2 linked regions of the Rhodothermus marinus genome follow. The protein of the gene in region 2 interacts with the protein of the main gene of each other region in a pairwise test. Links are inferred from orthologs where the notes say so. Each region holds a gene or a part of one and is shown on either strand. Other genes may lie near its edges.

Region 1 (3,781 bases), 1.1 Mb from region 2 along the record:
GGTCCCAGTGGGCCGTGTAGATCACCACCTCGTCGGGACGCTCCCGGCCCGGCAGGAGCGCCAGCACGTTGCGCGAGCGCACCTCGCGGGTCGTATTGCGCAGCGTGGCCGACAGGCGCAGGCCCAGCGGCACGGCCCGGAAGCCCGGCCGGGCGGCCGCCGCCTTGAGCTGCTCCAGATCCCGGCCGGCCAGCTCGAACAGCCGACGGGCCGACTCATAGGTCAGCCAGCCCTCGATGGCGCACCGGTCCATGTTCTGCTGTTCGTTCACCAGCGTGAACTGAGGACCGGACCAGGAGCCCTGTACCACGGCCCACGGGTAGCCGGCCGGACCGGTCTCGTGGATGATGAGTGCGGCTGCGGCACCCTGGCGGGCGGCTTCCTCGAATTTGTAGGTCCAGCGGCCGTAATAGGTCATGGCCCGGCCGGTGAACAGCGTCGAGTCGCCCGTCGCGTAGCCGGGGTCGTTCACCAGGATCACCACGGTCTTGCCGCGCACGTCCACGCCCGCATAGTCGTTCCAGTCGTACTCGGGCGCCACGATGCCGTAGCCCACGAAGACCACCTCGCTTCCGGTCACCGACACCTCCGGCACCAGCCGTTTGGTCCAGAACATGGCCTCGTCGCCGTAGCGGAAGCGCAGGCGGCCCCGGCGTCCCTGCACTTCCAGTCGGGCCGAGGCCGGATCGGCCGTGATCTCGGCCAGCGGCACTTCCTGGGTATAGCTGTCGCCGTTGCCCGGACGGAGCCCCAGCGCCTGAAATTGCTCGATCAGATAGTTGACCGTCTTTTCTTCGCCCGGTGAGGCAGGTGCCCGGCCCAGAAACTCATCGGAGGCCAGCACCTGGATGTGCTCGGCCAGCAATTCCGGCGTGATGGCCCGGCGGGCCGCTTCGGTGGAATCTTTCCGCCGGCAACCCGTCCACACAAGCACAGGCAGCAAACAGGCGACAAACAGGCGTGTCGTCATGGTTCTTTTCGGTTCGGTTTGAGATTGCGCGCGTGTTCCGCGGGGACCGCTGAGGGCCCTTCGTTTACGCTTCTTAGCGAACTACAAGCACGTTTGTAGTAAGCCACAAGGCGCAGTCGCAGTGGCGTTTGCTAAAAGGCCCGTCGCTTCGTGTCTGTTCACAGGTTCGCTTTGAGCTATTAAGGTACAAAAGCGCGCGCTTTTCGGGGAGGCGAAAGTCGCGGGGCGAGAAAGTTCGAAATGTGCGGCAACTTGCGCGAAGGTAGGGGGTAAGCTTCCGATGCAGGTCCATAAGTCGATCCGGGGCCTTTCTTTCCAATTTTACGAGCGTCGGCCCTCGAGGCGGGCGCGGAGCAGAGGGATCATGACGGTATTGATGGTGGGAGCCACCGGCGCCACGGGGCGGTTGCTGGTGCAGCAATTGTTGGAGCGGGGCGAGCGGGTGCGGGCCATCGTGCGCACGCCTGACAGGCTTTCGGAGCTGCTTGACACGCAGCCGAACCTTTCGCTGATCTATGGAAGCATTTCGGAGTTGAGCGATGCGGAGCTGGCCGCCTACGTGGAAGGGTGGGGGGCGGTGGCCTCGTGCCTGGGCCATCGGGTGAGCTTCCGGGGGATGTTCGGACCGCCGCGACGTCTGGTGACCGACGCGGTGCGGCGACTCTGTCGGGCCGTCCGGCGACACCGACCGGACCGGCCGGTCCGCTTCGCGCTGATGAACACGGCGGGCAACCGCAATCGCGATCTGGACGAACCGTTGCCTTTCCTGCACCGGCTGCTGGAGCGACTGTTGCGTGGCCTGTTGCCGCCACATGCGGACAACGTGGCGGCCGCCGAGTTTTTGCGCACGCGCATCGGTCCGCGGGACGAATTCATCGAGTGGGTGGCCGTGCGTCCGGATGCCCTTCAGGACGAGGCGGCCGTCTCGGCCTACGAGGTGCATCCGTCGCCCACGCGCAGCGCACTGCTCGACGCCGGAGCCACCAGCCGGATCAACGTGGCGCACTTCATGGCCCGGCTGCTCACCGAAGAGGCGCTCTGGAACCGCTGGAAAGGGCAGATGCCGGTCATTTACAACCGGGCCTGACGTCCGTCGGGCGAAGGAGGCGCCTCGTGCCAGGTGATGCGGCGACGATCGCCGCCCAGGTGTTCGAGCCGCAGGCGCAGCGCGTGCGGGGGCAGCAACGGCTCGACGCGATCGGCCCATTCGACGACGCTCACGCCGTCGCCATAAAAGTATTCCTCGTAGCCCAGGTCGAAGAACTCTTCCAGGTTGCGCAGGCGGTAGGCGTCGAAGTGGTAGAGCGGCAGCCGTCCGTCCCGGTACTCGTGCACGAGCGTGAACGTGGGGCTGCTGACCTCCACGTCGGGAATGCCCAGGCCCGCCGCGATCCCTTTGACCAGTTGCGTTTTGCCCGCGCCCAGGTCGCCATAGAGCGCCACCACGTCGCCCGGCCGGAGGTGTTCGGCCAGGCGCCGCCCCAGCGCATGCGTGGCCTCGGGGCTGTCCGTCTCGCAGGGCAACAGATCGGTCCGTGCAGCGGTGCTCATAAGGTCCGGGGACGCAGGGTAACGATCGGCACGATCATCTCCTGCAGCGACACGCCGCCATGCTGGAACGTGTCGCGGTACAGGTTCACGTAGTGGTGGTAATTCGTCGGATAGACGAAGTAGTAGTCTTCTTTGGCGAGCAGGTAGGTGGTCGTCACGCTGCTTCGCGGCAGACCGAAGGGCAGCGGGTCGCGCACGAGGATGGCGTGGCGCTCGTCGCCACGCAGGTTGCGGCCGAACTTGAACCGGAGCGCCGTCGAGGTTTCGCGATCGCCCAGTACTTTCGTGGGGTGCAGGCAGCGGATGGCGCCGTGGTCGGTCGTCAGGATGATCGTGCAGCGCTGGCGGGCCAGCTCCTGAAAAGCCTGGTAGAGCCAGGAATGCTCGAACCAGGTGCGCGTCAGTGCCCGGTAAGCGCGCTCGTCCGGAGCAATCTCTTTAAGCACGTCCGAGTCGGAGCGGCTGTGCGCCAGAATGTCGACGAAGTTCACGACGATGGCGCTCAGGTCGTGCTGCAGGAAGTCGTTCACCTGGCGGGCGAAGGCGCGGCCGTCGGCGGCGCCGATGAGCTTTTCGTAGCGGATGCGCGCGCGCAGGCGGCGCCGCTCGAAGAAGTCGTGCAGGAACGTCTCTTCGTTGCGGTTGCGGCTGCTTTCGCCTTCTTCGGCCTCGGACCAGGCGTCCGGGTAACGCCGGGCCAGATCACGCGGCAGCAGCCCGCTGAAGATTGCGTTGCGGGCGTACGGCGTGGCTGTGGGCAGCAGCGAAAAGTGGAAGTGCAGCTCCAGGTCGAACAGCGGCGCCAGCAGTCGTTCGAACTCCAGCCACTGGTCGAAGCGCATGCAGTCGATGACGAAAAACAGCACGGGCCGTCCTTCGTCGAGTGCCGGCAGCACGAAGCGGGGCAGCACCTCGTGCGAGAGTACGGGCCGGTCTTTGTCGGGTTGCGACGCCAGCCAGTCGGGGTATACGTCCTCGATGTAACGTCCGAAGACCCGGTTGGCCTCGCGGAACTGGTCTTCCAGAATCTGGCGGGCGCCTTCGTCGCCTTCCAGCTCCAGATCGAAGCGGGTGAGCCGGCGGTACAGGTCCACCCATTCATCGGGCGAGAGCGGCCCCTGCAACGCAGCCGCAATGCGGGCAAAGGCCTGCAGGTATTCCTGCGAGACTTTTTCGCTTCGGATGCGGGGTTGTTCGAGCAGGCGCTTGCAGGTGAGCAGGATCTGGCTCGGGTTGACGGGTTTGGTCAGGTAGTCGCTG
Region 2 (4,561 bases):
GCTGCGCGGGCGGCTCTGGCTGCAGGGCGACCGCTACCGCGTCGAGACCCCGCGCCAGACGATCGTCACCGACGGCCGCACCACCTGGGTCTACCTGCCCGACACACGCCAGGTACTCATCAACGACTACGTGCCCGACGAGACCGGCTTTTCGCTCAACGAATTTCTGCTCCACTACAGCGATCGCTACGAGGTGCTTGGCGGAGAGGCCGTTACCTATCAGAACACGGCGTATCACCGATTGCGCCTGCGTCCGCTCCGACCGGAAGCGCCGTTTCAGGAGGTGGTGCTCTGGGTGCGCGACCGGGACCTGCTCGTTACCCGCGTGGACGTGCGCGACGTGAACGACACGCGCATGACGTTCCTGCTGTCCGATCTGGTGCTGAACCCTGCGCTCTCGCCCGAACTGTTCACGTTTCGCCCGCCGGAAGGGGTCGAAGTAGTGGACCTGCGCCAGTGATTCATGGCCCGAACCGAAAAGCTTCGCCCGCTGCTTTTCCGTCTCGGAAGTTTTGCGCTGGGCCTCGGTCTGCTCTATCTGGCCCTGCGCGGCGCCGATCTCCGGGTGATCTGGGAGGATCTGAAGCAGGCCGACTATCGCTGGCTGGCCCCTCTTGTGGTGCTGACGCTGCTGAGCCACCTGATCCGGGCCTGGCGCTGGCGGCTGCTGCTGGAAGCCCTGCCCGATGCAAACGGCCGGCGCCGTCTCACCATCGCCCGCGCTTTTCAGGCGCTCATGATCGGCTACATGGTCAACTATGCGGCCCCCCGGCTGGGCGAGCTGGCCCGAGCGGCCAGCCTGAGCCGTACCACCGGACTGCGCCTCAGCAGCGTGCTGGGCACGGTGGTGGCCGAGCGCCTGCTGGATCTGCTGGTGCTCGTGCTGGCCCTGCTCAGCGTGCTGGTCATGCTACTGGATCGGTGGGCGGAACTGCATCGCCTTTTCGTGGCGCCCTGGTTTCAGAGCGGATCCCTGCAGCTTCTGGCGGTAGGTGCCCTGCTTGTGCTGCTGCTTCTCGGGCTCGGTGTCTATCTGGGACGTCGGACGCCCCTGCTCCGGCGCATCGGTCGGCGACTACGTGGACCGCTTGCCGCATTCAAACACGGACTGTTCACCGTGCATCGCACGCATCGGCCGGTGGCTCTGACGCTCAGCACGCTGCTGATGTGGGCCTGTTACTGGGGCATGGCCTATCTACCGCTGGTCATGCTCCACCTGAGCCGGCCCTGCGGGCTGGGACCGGCCGAGGCCTGGATCCTGCTGGTGCTGGGCGCCGTAGGCGTGGCCCTTCCATCGCCCGGCGGACTGGGCTCCTACCACTATATCACGGTGCAGGTTATGGTTCACCTGCTGACAGTCCCTCAGGCGGCGGCCGCCACCTATGCCGTGCTGACGCACGGTGCCCAGATGGTGCTCTACACGCTGATCGGCTTTGTCTGTCTGGTGCTGCAGGGTGGTCACTGGCGGCCGCCGGACGACACCGGTTTAGAAGCGCTTCCAGCCACATTTCGAACCCCTTCCACGTCCCCCTGAACAACGGATCAGTAGCGCTTCCTTTCCATTGATTTCAAGAAATCGACCGTTCACCCAGTTGCTTCTGCGAAGCGCTACGGATTCATGTAGACTTCCTACCAGTCGCGCAGCCACACGTACCCGGGTTCTTTCACAATCAGCAGCCGGACCTATGGAAGCCCTTGTCAAACACCGCAACCCGCTGGCCGATCTGATCAGCGACGAGGTGTACCAGTTGCTGGTCGAGCACAATCTGCTGGATGCCAAGAGCGTCCGCGACTATCAGATCCGCAAACGCTTTCGGCAATTACGCGCTCAGAACGTGCCCGCCTACGACGCCATCGAGCGGATCCAGGAGGAGTACCCCTACCTGCAATTCGATACGATTCGGAAGATCGTCTATCGGGGTAACGGTACGCGCTAAGGGCGCGTGCGGGTGGCCGCAAACAGCAGAATGCCGGCGGCCACCGAGACGTTGAGCGATTCGACGGGGCCGCGCAGCGGGATCGAGACGAGCAGATCGCACGCCCGGGCCACACCGGAGCGTAGCCCGCGTCCTTCGTTGCCCAGCACAAGCACCAGCGGCCGGTGCCAGTCCATCTCCCACACAGAAACGTCGCCGGAGGGACTGGCGCCGGCCACCCAGAATCCGTGCGCTTTGAGCGTCTCCAGCGCCCGGGCCAGGTTCGTTACATGGGCGATGGGCACGCGCAGGGCTGCACCGGCGCTGGCTTTGAGGGCGGCAGCGTTCAGCGGGGCCATGTGATGCCTCGGCACCAGCACCCCGGCCACGCCGGCCGCCGCAGCCGTCCGCAAAATAGCGCCGTAATTGTGCGGGTCTTCGATCTGGTCCAGCGCCACCAGCAGCGGCTGGCGTTCCTGAACGGCTTCAGGTGAAGGGGCTACCGCTTCCAGCAACTCTTCCAGCGTTCGGTAGTGCACCGGTGCCACGAAGGCTACCACGCCCTGGTGCACGGCCCCTGCGGCCAGCCGGTCCAGTCGGGCTTTCGGAACGACCTGTACGGGAACGCCGTGCGCCCGTGCCGCCCGCCGGATGGCCTCGATCGCCGGCCCGCCGACTCCCTCCTGGAGCAGCACCTTCTCCACGCGGGTTTCCTCCTGCTCCAGCGCCTCCCGCACCGGATTGCGTCCCACCAGCCGATCGATCGCTTCACTCATACCGCTGTCGAAGTCTGAATACGACGGGCTAGATGCTCGAGTCGCTCGTGCAGATGGGGCACGTACGTTTCATGATCCGGCTTCATCAGCACGCTTCGTAGCACGCGGACTTCCGGCCGGTCTGCCTGCAACGTCGGCCAGCGATGCCGAAGCGCCTCGGTGCGCAGCCGCAGCACACTGAGAAACACCGGATCTTCCTGATTCTCCATGGCCTCCTGAAAAAGCCGCTGACTGGCCGCGTCCACGGCCGAGGCCGTGGAAGTCAATGGCACGGGATAGAACGTCAGGATGTCCAGCTCGGGCCGTTGCACCAATCGGAGTACCTCCGAGGTCTCCAGCAACGCGGCCCAGCGGCGGGCGGCCCGCAGACAGGCAGCCAGGATCGGCCCCAGTCCGCGATCGGCCGCCAGCGGCAACACCTGCAGCGTGAGCCAGAGCGCCCCGGCGGCCGCTCCTGCCCGCGAGCACTCCAGGCTGATCTCGCCCAGATGCAGTGCGTCGGACGTGAAATAGGTGTAGGGCGAATCGTGCCGGTAGAACCGGCCTACCGAAGGATCCCGGAAGAGAATGGCCCCGCAGCCGTACGGCTGCAGGCCGTGCTTGTGCGGGTCGATCGCCACCGAGTCGCAGTCGGCTATGGCCCTCAGGTGGCGCCGGGTGTCCGGGGCCAGCTCCGGCGCGTCGGCATGGGCCAGCAGCGCAAAAAAGCCTCCGTAGGCGGCATCGACGTGCACCCGACAGCCATACCGACGACAGAGCGGCAGTGCGTCGGCGATCGGATCGACCACGCCACGCCCCGTCGTGCCGGCCGTCAGCACGACGGTTCCGATGCGCCCAGTGCGCAGCACCGCTTCAAGCGCCTCGAGGTCCATGCGCCCTTCGGCATCGGTGGGTACCTCCACGGCCTCGAGTTGCAGGACGCCGCTCATGCGGCCGTGGGTGTAGTGCGCTTCCCGTGAAAACGCCACGCCCCGGTCCGGATGCAGGCAGCGCGCCACCCAGAGCGCCTCCAGGTTGGCCATGGTGCCCCCGCCGGTCAGGTGGCCGAGCGTGGTCTCGGGCAGGTGCAGCATGACGGCCAGCGCCCGCACCACTTCTTTTTCCATTTCCCCGGTGGGCGGCCCGCCGTCCAGCGCATGGTTGTTCGGGTTGATGAGCTGGGCCGCCAGATAGCCGATCACGGCAACCGGATGGGGCGGTTTGAGCATCTGCCCGGCATAGCGAGGATGGAAGAAGGGATAGTTTCCCCGCAGGCGCTCCAGGTAGCGGCTCAGCGCCGCCTCCAGTTCGTGCGGGTCAACCTGCAGAGACGGATGCGGCGGGTAAGGCCCCCAGGACGCTTCCCAGTCCCGAATGGCATCGACCACGCGCGCAAGCCAAGGCTTCAGGTCCATCTCAGGCGTCAGGTTTCCGGTGTGCGCCATGCCGGGTCACCCTGCCGGCGCAGCAGTCGGTTCCACCAGGCCACGCCGACGGCAAAAAGCACCCCGCCCAGCAGACTCATGACGGCCTGAATCAGGGCCATGCGCCACTGGGCCCGGGCCAGTTCCACGATGACCACGTCCTCCGGGTTTTCCGGCCGGACCCGCACCTCGACCGAGTCGCGTCCGCGCAGCAATGGCGCCAGCGTGTGCGGCAGGCTCAACCGGTTGCGTTCCAGCACCCGTCCGTCCGGCAACCGAATGCGCAGGTTTACATAATCGTACGTCACGTCCACCCGCTGCGAGATCTCCAGCTCGGTGATTTCGGCCATGGCCGAAATGCCCTCCTGCCAGGTGCGGAGCATCCGGTAGGCCGACCAGCCCAGGTACAGCCCCAGCGCGAACAACAGGCCGGGTGCCAACCAGAGCACCCGGGCGATCCACAACG

Evidence for each region. The genes of interacting proteins can lie anywhere in the genome.
Region 1: the proteins of rlmB (region 2) and tsaE interact in binary tests that used the Escherichia coli proteins (3 or more experiments, as listed by UniProt). The link is inferred for Rhodothermus marinus from one-to-one orthologs.

What each region holds. Positions count from the first base shown.
Region 1 is NZ_AP019797.1:3,108,571-3,112,351, reverse strand. What follows is about bases 782-3,781. They hold tsaE (tRNA (adenosine(37)-N6)-threonylcarbamoyltransferase complex ATPase subunit type 1 TsaE), read right to left. Parts: upstream 2,522-3,781; coding sequence 2,042-2,521; downstream 782-2,041. Other genes in these bases: GYH26_RS13560 (response regulator), read right to left, coding at 2,518-3,781; GYH26_RS13570 (NAD(P)-dependent oxidoreductase), read left to right, coding at 1,335-2,057; GYH26_RS13575 (M28 family metallopeptidase), read right to left, coding at 782-970. Also shown: more of GYH26_RS13575, read right to left, coding at 1-781. UniProt on the Escherichia coli protein: Required for the formation of a threonylcarbamoyl group on adenosine at position 37 (t(6)A37) in tRNAs that read codons beginning with adenine.
Region 2 is NZ_AP019797.1:2,019,965-2,024,525, forward strand. The notes cover bases 814-3,812. They hold rlmB (23S rRNA (guanosine(2251)-2'-O)-methyltransferase RlmB), read right to left. Parts: upstream 2,693-3,812; coding sequence 1,934-2,692; downstream 814-1,933. Other genes in these bases: GYH26_RS08745 (lysylphosphatidylglycerol synthase transmembrane domain-containing protein), read left to right, coding at 814-1,534; GYH26_RS08750 (hypothetical protein), read left to right, coding at 1,686-1,937; GYH26_RS08760 (pyridoxal phosphate-dependent decarboxylase family protein), read right to left, coding at 2,689-3,812. In the rest of the region: GYH26_RS08740 (LolA family protein), read left to right, coding at 1-460; more of GYH26_RS08745, read left to right, coding at 464-813; more of GYH26_RS08760, read right to left, coding at 3,813-4,086; GYH26_RS08765 (DUF3592 domain-containing protein), read right to left, coding at 4,095-4,561. UniProt on the Escherichia coli protein: Specifically methylates the ribose of guanosine 2251 in 23S rRNA.